3 regions of the Lentibacillus sp. Marseille-P4043 genome follow, and region 2 is predicted to be linked to each of the others. Evidence: riboswitches for the same ligand, from Rfam matches in the RefSeq annotation. Region 2 holds a riboswitch; each other region holds the start of a gene.
What was found. Region 2 has a riboswitch for S-adenosylmethionine ahead of C8270_RS18240 (homocysteine S-methyltransferase family protein). Riboswitches for the same ligand answer to the same signal wherever they lie in the genome.
Positions count from the first base shown of each region.

Region 1: it holds a riboswitch for S-adenosylmethionine, as region 2 does, so the genes downstream of both, ssuE (NADPH-dependent FMN reductase) here and C8270_RS18240 (homocysteine S-methyltransferase family protein) in region 2, are expected to answer to the same signal.
Region 3: it holds a riboswitch for S-adenosylmethionine, as region 2 does, so the genes downstream of both, C8270_RS10485 (methionine ABC transporter ATP-binding protein) here and C8270_RS18240 (homocysteine S-methyltransferase family protein) in region 2, are expected to answer to the same signal.

Region 1 covers NZ_LT984884.1:3,298,896-3,303,796, reverse strand. The annotation lists gene ectB (diaminobutyrate--2-oxoglutarate transaminase) at 20-1,267, shown strand; gene C8270_RS16375 (ectoine synthase) at 1,316-1,702, shown strand; SAM riboswitch class I at 1,836-1,943, shown strand; gene ssuE (NADPH-dependent FMN reductase) at 2,067-2,618, shown strand; partial or broken gene C8270_RS16365 (NtaA/DmoA family FMN-dependent monooxygenase) at 2,657-3,535, shown strand; gene C8270_RS16360 (elongation factor G) at 3,756-4,901, shown strand, end outside.
Region 2 covers NZ_LT984884.1:3,669,252-3,674,152, reverse strand. The annotation lists gene C8270_RS18250 (5-methyltetrahydropteroyltriglutamate--homocysteine S-methyltransferase) at 1-793, opposite strand, end outside; gene C8270_RS18245 (cyclase family protein) at 854-1,591, opposite strand; gene C8270_RS18240 (homocysteine S-methyltransferase family protein) at 1,640-2,689, opposite strand; SAM riboswitch class I at 2,796-2,893, opposite strand; gene C8270_RS18235 (RDD family protein) at 3,159-3,590, shown strand; gene C8270_RS18230 (3'-5' exonuclease) at 3,700-4,308, shown strand; gene C8270_RS18225 (methyl-accepting chemotaxis protein) at 4,390-4,901, shown strand, end outside.
Region 3 covers NZ_LT984884.1:2,153,479-2,158,379, forward strand. The annotation lists gene C8270_RS10465 (arsenate reductase family protein) at 87-443, shown strand; gene gcvH (glycine cleavage system protein GcvH) at 521-904, shown strand; gene C8270_RS10475 (toprim domain-containing protein) at 1,198-1,551, shown strand; gene C8270_RS10480 (thioredoxin family protein) at 1,562-1,876, shown strand; SAM riboswitch class I at 1,966-2,075, shown strand; gene C8270_RS10485 (methionine ABC transporter ATP-binding protein) at 2,154-3,182, shown strand; gene C8270_RS10490 (methionine ABC transporter permease) at 3,172-3,840, shown strand; gene C8270_RS10495 (MetQ/NlpA family ABC transporter substrate-binding protein) at 3,860-4,687, shown strand.

The DNA.
Region 1 (4,901 bases), 370 kb from region 2:
AGTATTAAGCGATGCGAAAATGAAAACGTTTGAAGAACTTGAGTCTACAGTAAGAAGTTACAGCAGAGGCTGGCCAACTATCTTTACAAAGGCTAAAGGATATAAGTTGTGGGATATAGATGATAAAGAATATATTGATTTCTTTGCAGGTGCCGGGACATTAAATTATGGTCATAACAATGAGGCAATGCAGGAGAAAATAATTGATTATATACGTAATGATGGAATAATCCATAGCCTCGACATGGGAACAACACCGAGACAAAAATTCTTAGAACGATTTAATGACGTTATTCTTACACCCCGTGAACTCGACTATAAAATTATGTTTCCTGGACCAACGGGAACAAACACAGTCGAAAGCGCCCTTAAAATTGCCAGAAAGGTTACTGGTCGTGATACCGTTATTAGCTTCACAAACGCATTCCACGGTATGACAATTGGTTCCCTTTCTGTTACAGGAAATTCATTCAAACGCCATGGTGCTGGAATTCCGCTCAACCATTCTGTTTCAATGCCATTTGACGGATACATGGATGGTCAAGATACAATTGCATATTTGGAACGTTTTCTAGAAGATAGTGGAAGCGGTGTAGCATTACCAGCAGCAATTATTTTAGAAACCGTTCAAGGTGAAGGTGGAATAAATGCTGCAAGAATGGAATGGCTGAAAAAAATAGAAAATATTTGTAAACGTTGGGACATTTTATTAATTATTGATGATGTTCAAGCAGGATGTGGCAGAACAGGTACTTTCTTTAGTTTTGAGCCTGCTGGTATTAATCCAGATGTTGTCTGCCTTTCTAAATCGATCGGCGGTATTGGCCTACCAATGGCTATTACACTGATTAAACCAGAATATGATCAATGGGGGCCTGGTGAGCATAATGGAACATTCCGAGGCAATAACCTTGCATTTATTGCTGCATCAGAAGCATTGACCAATTGGGAAACAGATGAATTCAGTCAGTCAATTAAAGAGAAGGCGCTTATTTTAAAGGAAGGTATTCAATCGATTATCAAAAAATTCCCAGAACTAAATGGAGAGGCTCGTGGTAGAGGTCTAATGCAGGGAATTGCCATCGACAATACAAATGATGTTACTAGTAAAATTTGTTCGGAAGCATTTGAACGTGGATTAATAGTTGAAACTTCAGGACCAAATGATGAAGTTATTAAGTTCCTTCCGCCGCTTATCATTGATAAAGAAGGTTTGAAAATAGGACTTGGAATTTTGGAAGAAAGTATAAATCACGTTCTTGCATAATACATTGTAATAGATATTGCCTGAAAAATAGAGAGGAGAAATGTAGAAATGATCGTAAAATCACTTGAAGATATTAAAGGTACTGAGGACGAAACATCAGGAGAAAACTGGACGAGTCGCCGATTTTTATTAAAAAAAGACAATGTTGGTTTTAGTGTGAATGATACATTAATCAAAGCTGGTACAGAGAATTATTTTTGGTATAAAAACCATATTGAAGCAGTTTATTGTATTGAAGGCGAAGGAGAAATTGAAAAAGTAGAAACTGGTGAAGTGTGGCAACTTAAAGCAGGAACAATGTATACACTAGATGAGAATGATAAGCACCTACTTCGCGCAAGAACACAAATGCGCATGGTGTGTGTATTTAATCCGCCACTTGTTGGAACAGAAACACATAATGAAGAAGGTTACTATCCGTTGTTGACGGAATAAGAATAAGAAAAAAGAAGGAACCAGGTAATTCTGGTTCCTTTTATTTACATGCATATTTGGATTGAACCATATTTTTTAATTCCTACTTGACTTATTGGATTTGTTGGAATATACTTTAAATTAAAATTAAATAATCTTATCAAGAGAAGCTGAGGGATCTGGCCCTGTGAAGCTTCAGCAACCTCTGACACTTGTCGGGAAGGTGCTAATTCCAGCGGGAGTAATTCTTGGGAGATAAGAGCGGAAATTGAATGTTAAACGTAAAATAACCCTCTTTTCTCGAATAAAAGAAAAGGGGGTTTTCTAATGAAAAAATTCACAGTAGCTAAATAACGAACGTTAGAAAAATAGAAGGGATGATTGTATGAGTGAAATTGCTATTTTATCTGGGAGTCCATCAGCATATTCCCGATCGGAACAGGTCCTGAAATATTTGGGAACTTTACTTAAACAGGAAGATTTTTCGGTAACCCATATTTCGGTTAAAGATGTGCCACCTGAAACTTTATTTTCGGGAGACTTTGATACTCCGGCCATCCGGGAAATCGCGACATTAACTCAGGCGGCTAAAGGTGTCATAGTTGGTTCGCCTGTGTATAAAGGCGCTTATTCGGGAGTTTTAAAAGCACTGCTTGATATACTTCCGCAAGATGTGCTCAAACATAAACCTGTCCTCCCGCTCATGACTGGTGGGAGTATGTCTCATCTTCTAGCAATTGAATATGCATTAAAACCTGTGCTAGCAACATTAAAAGGATATAATCTAAAAGGTATCTATGTACTTGATAGTCAGATTGATAAACAAAAGAAAAATCCAATAGTTGATGAGGACATTTTACAACGCACTAAAAAGCAATTACATTACTTTGTGGAATTGGTGTATAAACAAAATGCACTAGCAGCTTCATTGTATTAAAGAAACATTTGAATTAAATGAAGGAGGGCCATCCAAATATGCCGAACAAACGAATCTATTTAAATGCGTTTGATATGAACTGTGCGGGTCATCAATCTCCTGGATTATGGACCCATTCAGAAGATGAATCACATCGATACAAGGATAGTGAGTATTGGATTGAACTTGCTAAACTACTGGAAAAAGGTCGGTTTGATGCTGTATTTATTGCGGATGTATTAGGTGCATATGATGTATATCAAGGCTCACGGGATGCGGCTGTTCGTCAGGGGGCACAGGTACCAGTCAATGATCCGTTATTGGTTGTTCCGTTAATGGCGGGCGTAACGAAGCATCTCGGATTTGGTGTAACGGCTTCTGTTACACATGAACATCCATATCCTTTTGCCCGCAAAATGACAACGTTGGATCATCTAACGAATGGGCGGATTGGATGGAACATTGTAACGTCTTACCTGAAAAGTGCAGCAGTAAATATGGGATTTGATGACCAAGTGAAACATGATGAGCGTTATGATATTGCAGCAGAATACTTGGGTGTTTGCTATAAGCTTTGGGAAGAAAGTTGGGAGGACGATGCTGTTAAGGTTGATAAAGAAAATGGCATCTATACCGATCCAGACAAAGTTCATGATATTAAACATGAAGGAAAATATTTTAAAGTGCCTGGTGCTCACTTAAGTGAACCATCACCGCAGCGGACGCCGGTCATATATCAAGCAGGTGCTTCTACAAAAGGTCGCGCATTTGCTGCTCAAAATGCAGAACTTACATTCATTGGTGCACCAAATATTGCTGCTGCTAAAGAAACAGTTCAGAAACTACGGGCAGATATCAAGAAAACGGGAAGATCTCCAGAAGAGGTGAAAATTCTTTCGATGTTTGTTCCAATTGTTGGCAGAACAGAAGAAGAAGCAGGATAATCTATTTGGTCATGGAGATCAGTTGCCAGCTCATCATCCGGGGAAACAAGCGAAAACTTTGCTTGTAGAGTAATTTTTAAGTTTTTGGGGATCTGTAACTTGTTAGAAATAAGTTGCTAATCCCCTATTTTTATTTTGTATGGATTCTTTCTTACAGTTAGATGTTACTTTGATATAATAATGATAGGCAATTGAAAATGTTCGAGGTGACACAATGAATAAGACAATCGGAATAGTAGCACATGTTGATGCCGGGAAGACAACCTTTTCCGAGCAACTGCTTTACCATACAAAAAGTATCCGGCAAAAAGGCCGTGTTGACCATCGAGATGCTTATCTTGATCGTCATGATATTGAAAAGGCACGTGGAATTACGGTTTTTGCAGATCAAGGACTAATTACATATAAAGATTCCAATTATTTTTTGATTGACACTCCTGGGCATGTCGATTTTTCCCCGGAAATGGAACGAGCCATCCAGGTGATGGATTATGCCATTGTCATGGTTAGTGCGGTTGAAGGTGTAGAAGGGCATACAGAAACGGTTTGGCAATTGCTGCAAAAACATCATATTCCCACATTTTTCTTCATCAATAAAACGGATCGTGAAGGTGCTAATGCAACAGGTGTCTTGGACGAAATTCGTACCAATCTAACAGAAGATGTATGTGATCTTACAACAACTTTTCATAATGGGGAAATGAAGGAAGAGTTAATTGAATTTATTGCAGAGCGTGATGAACAGCTTCTTGAATATTATATGGAGTCAGGTTATGACAAAAATTTATGGTTACAAACATTACAACAACATATAAAGGAAAATAAAATTTTTGCTTGTTCTAGTGGTTCAGCATTACAGGATATTGGTGTTATTGATTTTTTTGATAGCCTGGATCAACTTACCAAAACATTTTATTCGGATGATGGTGATTTTGCTGGTCAAGTTTATAAAATTCGCTATGACGATGGGATTAGGGTAACTTTTCTAAAAGCAGTTAATGGTTCAGTACGTGTTCGAGATGAGATTAGCTATGGTGATGAAGAAAATAGGGTGACGGAGAAAGTAACACAATTAAGAATTTATCATGGCGGAAGTTTTAAGACAGTTGATCGAGTTGCAGCAGGCGAAATTTTTGGTGTTGTCGGGTTATCGAAGGCGTCTGTTGGAGATGGGGTAGGTACGCTTAAAGAAAAGGTTCGTTATGAAATGGTACCAACCTTAAAGTCTAAAGTTGTCTTTGATTCATCTGTCCATGTAAAAGAAGTATTGCAGTGCTTCGATATCCTGGATGCAGAAGACCCATCTTTACACGTTTTATGGGATGAAAATTTTCAAGAAATCTATATCCATGTTATGGGA
Region 2 (4,901 bases):
CCTTTGCTAATAATGTTGGTGCGATCAAATCGTAGCTTCCTTCAAACGCCCAGGTAGATTGGTAGTTTCCTCGACATAAGTGTGTGGTTACAACTAAATCTTCTGGCTTGTTTTCCAGAACACCATTCGCAACACGTAATGCTAGGTCAATTAGATAGTCTCTTGAATATTTTCCATTATTGAATGGTATTTCAGGTGAAGAAAGTCCAGCAATGTAAACATCATCTAATTGTATATAGCGTGCACCTGCATCATAAAATACTTTTAATGCGTCTTGATATGTTTGAATAATATCGTTTGCGTATTCTTCAATGTCCGGATAAATTGCCGGATTATGGATGCCACTGTTAAATAATTGGTTCGGACTTGGGATGGCTATCTTTGTAACAGCACGACCATCGACAATTTCATTCAATTCAATGAAGTCTTGGATAAATGGATGGTCTGGGTTGAAGGAAACCTTTCCTATGTTTCGTACATCATATTTTTCTGTTTCCAACCCTTCAAATTTGTATCCGTGATCAGGTACATAACCTTCAATTCCATTTAAATGTTCTAAAAAGTCCAAGTGGAACCATGTACGTCTAAACTCACCATCGGTTACTGCTTCTAGGCCAATTTCGATTTGCTTGTCAACAATTCGTTTGATTTCTTGCGTTTCGACCTCGCGTAATTGTTCTGCTGTTATGTTCCCTTCCTTGAATTCCTTTCTGGCTTTGTGTAAGTTCTCTGGACGTAATAGGCTTCCGACTTGATCTGCTCTGAACGGAGCTTTTGTTAATGTAATAGACATATAAATTCCTCTTTTCATTTAATTTTGGTATTGTCGCAATTTGGTTATCTAACACAATAGCTATGGAAGTATTGCAAATGATCGTATTGGAAATCCGGATGCTTTTTTTGCCTTTGGTACAATATTAAAAATGACAGCTCCTTTTGCAGGCAGTTTATCTAAATTCGTTAATAGTTCAACTTGGAATGTGTCTTGATCTAGAACATAATATTCTGCTATAAGAGCACCATTTTTTTGGAAGTCAATAGCTGCATCCGTATCAAATGTTTCATGACCAATCGCTTTTATTTTTCGTTCTTCATATAGGAATTTCAAAGCTTCCAGGGACCATCCGGGCGCATGGTTATTACCGTCAACATCTTTATTGTCAAATGCCTCTTGATCAGGCCAGCGCTTGCTCCAATCTGTACGCAAGGCGATAAAAGTATGGGGATCTATTTTTCCATGCTCTTCTTCAAATGTTAAAATATCATTAACTGTTAATGTAAAATCATTGTTTTCAGCAGCTTCCCTGGATTTATCAATGACAACGAGTGGTAAAACAAATTCCTTTAAATCTAATTCATCTAAGTACCTTGTATTGCGGACAAAGTGAATCGGTGCATCCAGGTGTGTACCATACTGTCCAGGAAATGTGAAGCTTTGTGCGAAAAAACCATCATCATGATCAAATAGTGTTTCGAATTTTGCTGCTTCAAATGCTGAAAAGTGTGGTGAATTTGGACCAAAAGCATGTGTCAAATCTACCCACTCTTTTTCTTTTACTAATTGTATTGCTTTTACTAATTCATTTGCCAAAAGATCACCTCATTTTTGTTGCTTTAGAAATTCAGCCATATTTTCCGATCAGGCTTTTAAACGATAGCTCAAATTATGCTGCTTTAATGTCTCGTCTTTTCCAAACAAGAAATGTTTCTCCATATTGGGTGAGTATGTTGAATTAATCGTTTCTACACCTACTGCTTCAGCCACTGCTCGCAACATTGCTGGTGATGCACCACAACACAAGCCAATATAATTTATACCAATATCTTTCGCCTCTTTAGCCCATTCCGCCAATTCATAACGGTTATGATATAGTGGATCTAATGCGGTTGGAAAAGTGGTCTCCAAAGGCAAATGACAGCTGCATCCTCCATCAGGCAAGTTAAAGAAAGTTGGGTTTTCTTCTGTTGTACGGTATGGGATCGGCAAGCCGCCAACATAACCACCTACATTTTTTCTTATTTCCGCAAGATATGGTTGCATCGTATTGGGACCACGGAAACAATTCATGCCAACGACCAGGGCACCTTTCTCAGAGAGAACTTTACATGACTCATCGACAGTGTAGCCATCTCTTAAAATATTTTCTCCCATTAGTCCTAGGGTGATGACTGCTGGAAGTTCTTGTTTAAGGATCTCCTCTAATGCGATGAGTGCTTCTTCATGGTAATAAAAAGTCTCCCCGTTAATGAAATCGACTCCTTCTTCCTTGCACCACTTAACCATTTCAGCAAATATATCTCTTACCTTTGCCTTCGATTCAGGGTCTTTTGGATCAAAGATATTCGTATTTGAAATATTTCCAGCTACTAGTGCTTCTTCTTTCGGATGCTCACTTGCAACCTCTTTAGCTATGCGGATAGCATTTCTATTTAAAGGCTCTAATAAATCCTCTTTACCAATAATGCGCATTTTTTCTCTGTGTGCATTATATGTAAAAGCCAACACAACATCTGAGCCGGCATTCATATAATCCTTGTATGCTTGTTTAAGTGCCTGAGGATTATCTAAAGCCACCTCAGGGACAAAGGATCCGGCTTGCAAATATCCTCTTCGTTCCAATTCAAATAAATATCCCTCACCAGCAATTACTGTTCCTTCTTTGAGTCGTTCTTCTAAACTACGCTTCATTCATGTTCCTCCTCTTTTTGGTTTGTGGTAGGCTTTTACTACGTGTTCAAAAATAAAAACCCTCTTCTTTAGAAAAGAAGAGGGTCTCACGCGATAGTGGTTGCTCTTCTTATCTTCAAGCTTTACGCTTCTGGAATTAGCACAGTACAATTGTCTGTTGCTGAGGTTTCAACGGGCCAGTCCCTCCACCTCTCTGGATAAGAAAAATTACTATTTAATTAAGTTATTGATAAATACTTTACCGCCTTTGTTTTGAAATGTCAACAAAATAATATAACTTTTTTGAAAAATAAAATACCGCAATGAAATTATTAACATGTGAAATAATAATTCCGTTGATATACGAGCGCGTTTTTTTGCACAGTGTTAGAAATGAATTATAATGGGAGATAAATACTTATTATTTGAGGCTCGATTTCATTTAAAATTAACTCGGGTAATGGGGTCATAAATAGAAAGGTGTTTTAGCTTGGAACAGGAACAGTACAAACCAGCAGGATTTTGGATAAGATTTTTGGCGAATATGGTGGATGGGGTATTTACACTCGTAATCGCACTAATTATTGCCATGTTAGTGAATGATCACGTCTTTTTCAATTATAGTTTAGAAAATACTTCTCGATCAGAAGATGCAGCAAACCTCATTTATTTTGTTATATTTGTCATTATTTTTACTGGAAGTAAGTTTCGCGGCTCGCCAGGGAAAATGGTGTGCAAAATTCAAGTGTTAAACAAAGATATGACGCAAATTAGCTTGTTGAAATCGCTAGGAAGAGGATTCGCGTATGTTATTTCCGCAATTCCTTTAATGATCGGTTATATGATGGCCGGATGGAACGAGGAAAAGAAGGCATTGCATGATATTATATGTGGTACGAGAGTTGTTTATCGAAAAAATTAGTGCATGAAAGAGGTTATTCAAAAGGCACCAAATGATAAGCGGCGAATTTCTTCCTTGGCGAAAGAGGATATATTGTTTGAACACGCACTTAGAAAGGGGGAGCAAAGTTATGCAATTCACTTCCATTGATTTTGAAACGGCAAATGCGAAACGTCATAGTCCATGTGCAATTGGTATCGTTGTGGCAAATGAACACGAAATTGTGGATGAATTTTACAGTTTAATTAATCCGCTCGTTGAATTTAGTTCATTTAACATTGCCGTTCATGGGATCACACCCAGCGATATTGCAGATGCACCAACATTTTCAGAAGTTTGGCCGACGTTACATAGCTACCTAGCTGGTAATCTAGTTATTGCGCATAATGCCAGTTTTGATATGAGTGTAATCAGGAATACACTTGATTACTTTCAGATAGCTTATCCAGAAATGGACTATCTTTGTACAGCGAATATTTCCAAAAAAGTTTGGCCAGATTTAATGAACCACAAACTAAACACAGTGGCTACACATCATGGAATAGCATTTGAACACCATCATGCATTGGAGGATGCACGTGTAGCAGCATATGTTTTTCAACATGCGATGAGACACTATGATGGAGGTGTTGATACGTTGCTTAACAATTGCAATATGAGAAAAGGTAGGATATTTGATCATGGGTATACAACACCAAAAATGAAAAAGGCCACCAGAAGGCAACGAATTTATTTATGAAAAAAAAGTACTAGACGTGTGACTTGTATCACATCTAAATGAAAAAATTCCCACTACACTTAAAGTAGGAGGGGATTTTTTATGCTATTCACGACGAAGTTAAAACAGAACGATCACATAACCCCATTAAAAGACAGTGATATTTCAATTAATGATGTTGAATCTACAAGGGAGCTATTAAAGTTATGTCAGCTTTCAGAAAAAGATTTAAATGCCTTGGCGAAAATTGATGACATAATGGAGGAACATGCATCAACCATTGCCGAGCGGCATTACAACATGATTATGATGATTCCGGAGATCAAGGAAATTTTTAATGATAATACAACTTTTAAAGCATACACAACGTTAATCACAAAGTATTTCCAACAGTTGACAAAGCCAAAACTTGATGCTGATTATATTGAATATCGTAAAAAAATTGGCCGAATACATAGCCGTATCCATTTGACAGATGAATGGTATATCGGGTCGTATGTTCGTGTGTATGAATATTTGTTTCCATTAATTGTTGCCAGATTTCATTCCAAACCAAATGAGCTTGCAGATGTTTTGGTTGCATTAAATAGAATTATAACGTTTGATTCGTTGAT
Region 3 (4,901 bases), 1.5 Mb from region 2:
AAATAATCGTTAGCAATTCCTTCGACCACTGCAATAGAATTTTGCTATAATAAATGTAAATAGTAAAAAGGTTAGGAGGGACGTATATGGCACTATCATTCTACTGGTATCCAAACTGTGGTACGTGTAAGAAAGCGAAGAAATGGCTAGACGATCACGAAAAAACGTATTCTAGCATACATATTGTGGACAATCCACCGACAAAGGAAGAACTGTTGGATTTTATTGAGAAAAGTGGATTACCAGCTAAAAAGTTTTTCAATACGAGCGGGAAAAAGTATCGTGAGTTAAACATCAAGGATAAAATTAAAGATGCGACAACTGAAGAAATGGCGACAATACTCGCATCTGATGGTATGTTAATAAAACGACCAATTGTTACGGATGGACAAAACGTAACGGTTGGATTTAAGGAAGAAACGTTTGCTGAAATTTGGCTGTAGAAAATAAGCTGAAATACTAGAAATAAAAGCTATTACCTTGTATAGTAATAGTGCAATTAATTAACGGAGGGATTTCAATGAGCTTACCAAAAGACTTATTATATTCAGAAGAACACGAATGGGTAAAAAAAGAAGATGACAAAGTACGTATCGGAATTACAGATTTTGCACAAGATGAACTTGGCGATATTGTGTTTGTTGAGCTACCAGAAGTAGGCGACGATATCGAAGCCGATGAGCCTTTCGGAAGCGTCGAATCTGTTAAAACTGTTTCGGAATTGTACGCTCCAATCAGTGGAAAAGTGGTTGAAGTGAATGAAGAGCTAGATGATAGTCCAGAATTTGTTAACGAATCTCCATACGAAAAAGCATGGATGATCGTTGTTGAGCCATCAAATCAATCAGAGCTTGACGAACTATTATCAGCTGAAAAATATGAAGAAGTTATTCAAGAAGACTAATCACAAAATCATACAATAATTTTAGGCTGGCTTGCATCTTTGAAAAAGGATGTAAAGTCAGCCTTATTCGCATCATAGTATTGTTATATAGGGCTGTTCAAAAGGTACAATAATAAGTATCCTTCGAAAAACATAAAAGAGATTGTCTATTAGATCGGTTGCAATTTGGATAAGTCATTAAATCTTTCGGATCCATAAGTCTATGCTGCTGCAACCTTACTTGTGATTTGTTACTTTTTGAACACATACTTACGAATCATATTGCTTGATTCCATAAGGAGTGCTATGTGATGATGACACACGAATCGGAAAAGGTTATTATTGTCGAAGGTCTTACGGACAAAAAGCAAATCAAAAAAGTAATCACGGACGATGTGGAGATCATTTGTACAAATGGTACACTCGGTGTGGAACGATTTGATGAACTTTTATACACGTACGATTTAGACAATAAAGATGTTTTTATCTTAGTTGATGAAGACAATTCAGGGATTAAATTACGCAAACAATTAGCGCGCGAGCTGCCACATGCTGAACATATTTATGTTAGCAGTGAATATCGTGAAGTTGCGACAACGCCTGAACAAATACTCGCAACTGTCCTAGTAAGTAAATCTATTGCGGTTAATCCGATATTTTTGATTTAGGGTGATTCCTTTGCAAGAAATAACAACGGAAGTGTTACAGCAAGATCATTATTTATTATTTATTCATACTCCTTTTTGTGGGACTTGTGCATTAGCGAGAACAATGCTGGATAAAATTGAATCTGTCCATCAGGAGTCTATTTTTTATCATATGAATGCGTCATTTTATCCTGATTTTATGCAGGACAATCAGATTGAAAGTGTACCATGTCTGCTGATCAAAACTGACAATGAAGTGCAAGAAAAAGTGTATGCTTTTCATTCGATTGCCAATATTTATAGCTATTTAATGAAGTATAAACCAGAGCTGTTCGTTGGGAATTGACGGTTCCGACTTAACGAAAGAAAATTTATATTGACACAAAGAAATAAGCGTGCTATTATCGAATTTATCAATTTAAATGAATTTAAAATCTCTTATCTTGAGCGGTGGAGGGACTGGCCCTGTGAAACCGCGGCAACCTTCAAACTTAAATGTTTGAAAGGTGCCAATTCCTGCAAAGTAATACTTTGACAGATGAGGGGACGCAAAGACATATAATACGTCTTTCTGTTCTCTTACAGAAAGACGTTTTTTTTATGAACAACTAGGAGGAATACTTGTGATTTCGATAGAGAATTTAAGCAAAGTTTTTACATCTAATAAAAAGCAAATCACGGCTGTTGACGATTTAACACTTGATATAAAAGAAGGAGGTATATTCGGTGTTATTGGCTACAGTGGTGCTGGAAAAAGTACCTTTGTTAGATTACTAAATCGTTTGGAGGATCCTACACATGGGCAGGTGACCATTGATGGGCAAGATATTACCAAACTAAATTCAAATCAACTGCGCTTAGCTCGGCAGGAAATTGGAATGATTTTTCAACATTTTAATTTACTATGGTCACGCACAGTTAAGGATAATATTGCATTTCCTTTGGAGATTGCCGGTGTACCAAAGACTGAGCGGGAGAGGCGGGTTAACGAGTTAATCCAGTTAGTTGGACTTTCTGAACGTGAAAATGCTTATCCATCGCAATTGAGTGGTGGACAGAAGCAACGTGTCGGAATTGCTAGAGCACTCGCCAACAATCCGAAAGTTCTGCTTTGTGATGAGGCAACATCCGCACTTGATCCGGAAACGACAAATGCTATTTTAGATTTATTAGTGGATATTAATAAAAAGCTTGGGTTAACGATTATTTTAATAACCCACGAAATGCACGTCATTCGTAAAATTTGCAAGCAAGTTGCTGTCATGGAAAACGGTAGAATTGTGGAACAAGGTGATGTGCTAGATGTATTTTTACGACCAAAGCAACAAGTGACGAAAAAATTTGTAGAGCAGGTAATGGGGACCCAAGACGAAAATGAAGGCGTCAATGAATTGGTAAATACCTATGAACACGGAAAAATAGTTCGACTTCATTTTATCGGTGAAACAACCAACCAAGCATTAATCAGCCAAGTAGCTAAAAAATTTGCGATTGATATTAATATTTTACAAGGGAAGATCACACAAACGCAGGCAGGAGCCTATGGAACCTTGTTTGTACAAATGGAAGGGAAAACAGAGGAAATGGATAAGGCGATTGATTTTATCACTCAAACCTCAGTAGAAGTGGAGGTTGTTCGTGATGCTAACTAATTTATTTCCAAATCTCGATGTGCAGGATTTTTGGACAGCAACATACGAAACGTTTTATATGACGTTACTTTCGTTAGTTGGAACATTTATATTAGGGATTCTACTTGGATTACTTTTGTACCTGACAGCGAAAGATGGTATTTGGCAGAACAAGTTTCTTCATTTTATAGTCGCAGCGATTGTGAATGTATTTCGCGCCATTCCTTTTATTATTTTAATTTTATTGTTATTCCCGTTTACTGATTTTCTTATAGGTACGATCCGTGGTCCAAACGCTGCATTACCAGCACTCATTATCGGTTCAGCGCCATTTTATGGACGACTTGTTGAAATTGCTCTAAAAGAAGTAGATAAAGGTGTTTTAGAAGCAGCTAAAGCAATGGGAGCTAAAACACGCACGGTTATTTTCCGGGTGTTGTTACCAGAATCGATGCCAGCGCTAATTTCAGGAATCACGGTTACCGCGATTGCCTTAATTGGTTACACAGCAATGGCTGGTGTTATCGGAGCTGGTGGCTTAGGTGATTACGCATACTTTTACGGGTTTCAACGACGTGACTTTGACGTTGTGTTCGTTTGTACCATATTAATCGTTATCATTGTATTTATTTTTCAATTCATTGGCGACTTTGTTTCCAATAAATTAGATAAAAGATAAAAAAAGGAGAGAATTTATCATGAAAAAGATTTTAGCTATTGTTTCAGTATTAACTGTTCTCATTTTAGCAGCATGTGGTGGAGATTCGGACGAAGGTGATTCAGGCAATAAGACAATAAAAGTTGGCGCTTCTAGTGTACCGCACGCAGAAATTTTAGAAGAAGCAAAACCACTTCTTAAAGAAAAAGGCATTACACTTGAAATAGAAGAATACCAAGATTATGTCTTGCCTAACGATGATTTGGAAAGTGGCGAGTTAGATGCCAACTATTTTCAACATATTCCTTATTTAGAAACACAAATCGCTGAAATAGGTTATGATTTCACGCAAATAGGTGGCATTCATATTGAACCAATGGGAGTTTATTCGAAAACAATATCCGGTGTCGATGAGATAAAAGATGGTACAGAAGTTATTTTAAGTCGTTCAGTCGCTGACCATGGACGTATATTGGCATTGTTTGAACGAGAAGGCTTGATCGAGCTTGATGATAGTGTGGATACAGTCGATGCAACGGTTGATGATATCGTGGATAATCCCAAAAACTTAAAATTCTCTGCAGATGTGGATGCGGCGCTATTACCTGAACTATACAATTCGGAGGAAAATGCATTAGTGGCGATTAATACAAACTATGCAATTGAGGCGGGATTGAACCCATTGGACGATGCCATTATATTAGAGGGTGATGAATCCCCTTATGTGAATGTTGTCGCTGTTCGTACAGAGGATAAAGATAATAAGGCATTGAATACATTAGTTGATGTATTGCATTCGAAAAAAATTCAGGACTTTATTTTAGAAAAATATGAAGGTGCAGTTGTCCCAGTAAATGGGGAAGAATAACTTTTTTTGTAAATCTTGAGTAAATAGTAGTAATTCGTTGCAAAAAGATAAATATGATGAAGAAAGATGGCTATGTTTTGTTTATTGGAGAATATCCAATTCATTGCGCCAACCTACGTTTATATCCGTTTTGTAATGGGAATCGTCCTTATGGTAGCATTAAAATTGTTAAATAAATTGAAAGGATGATTCACTATCCATAGTGGAATAAGGA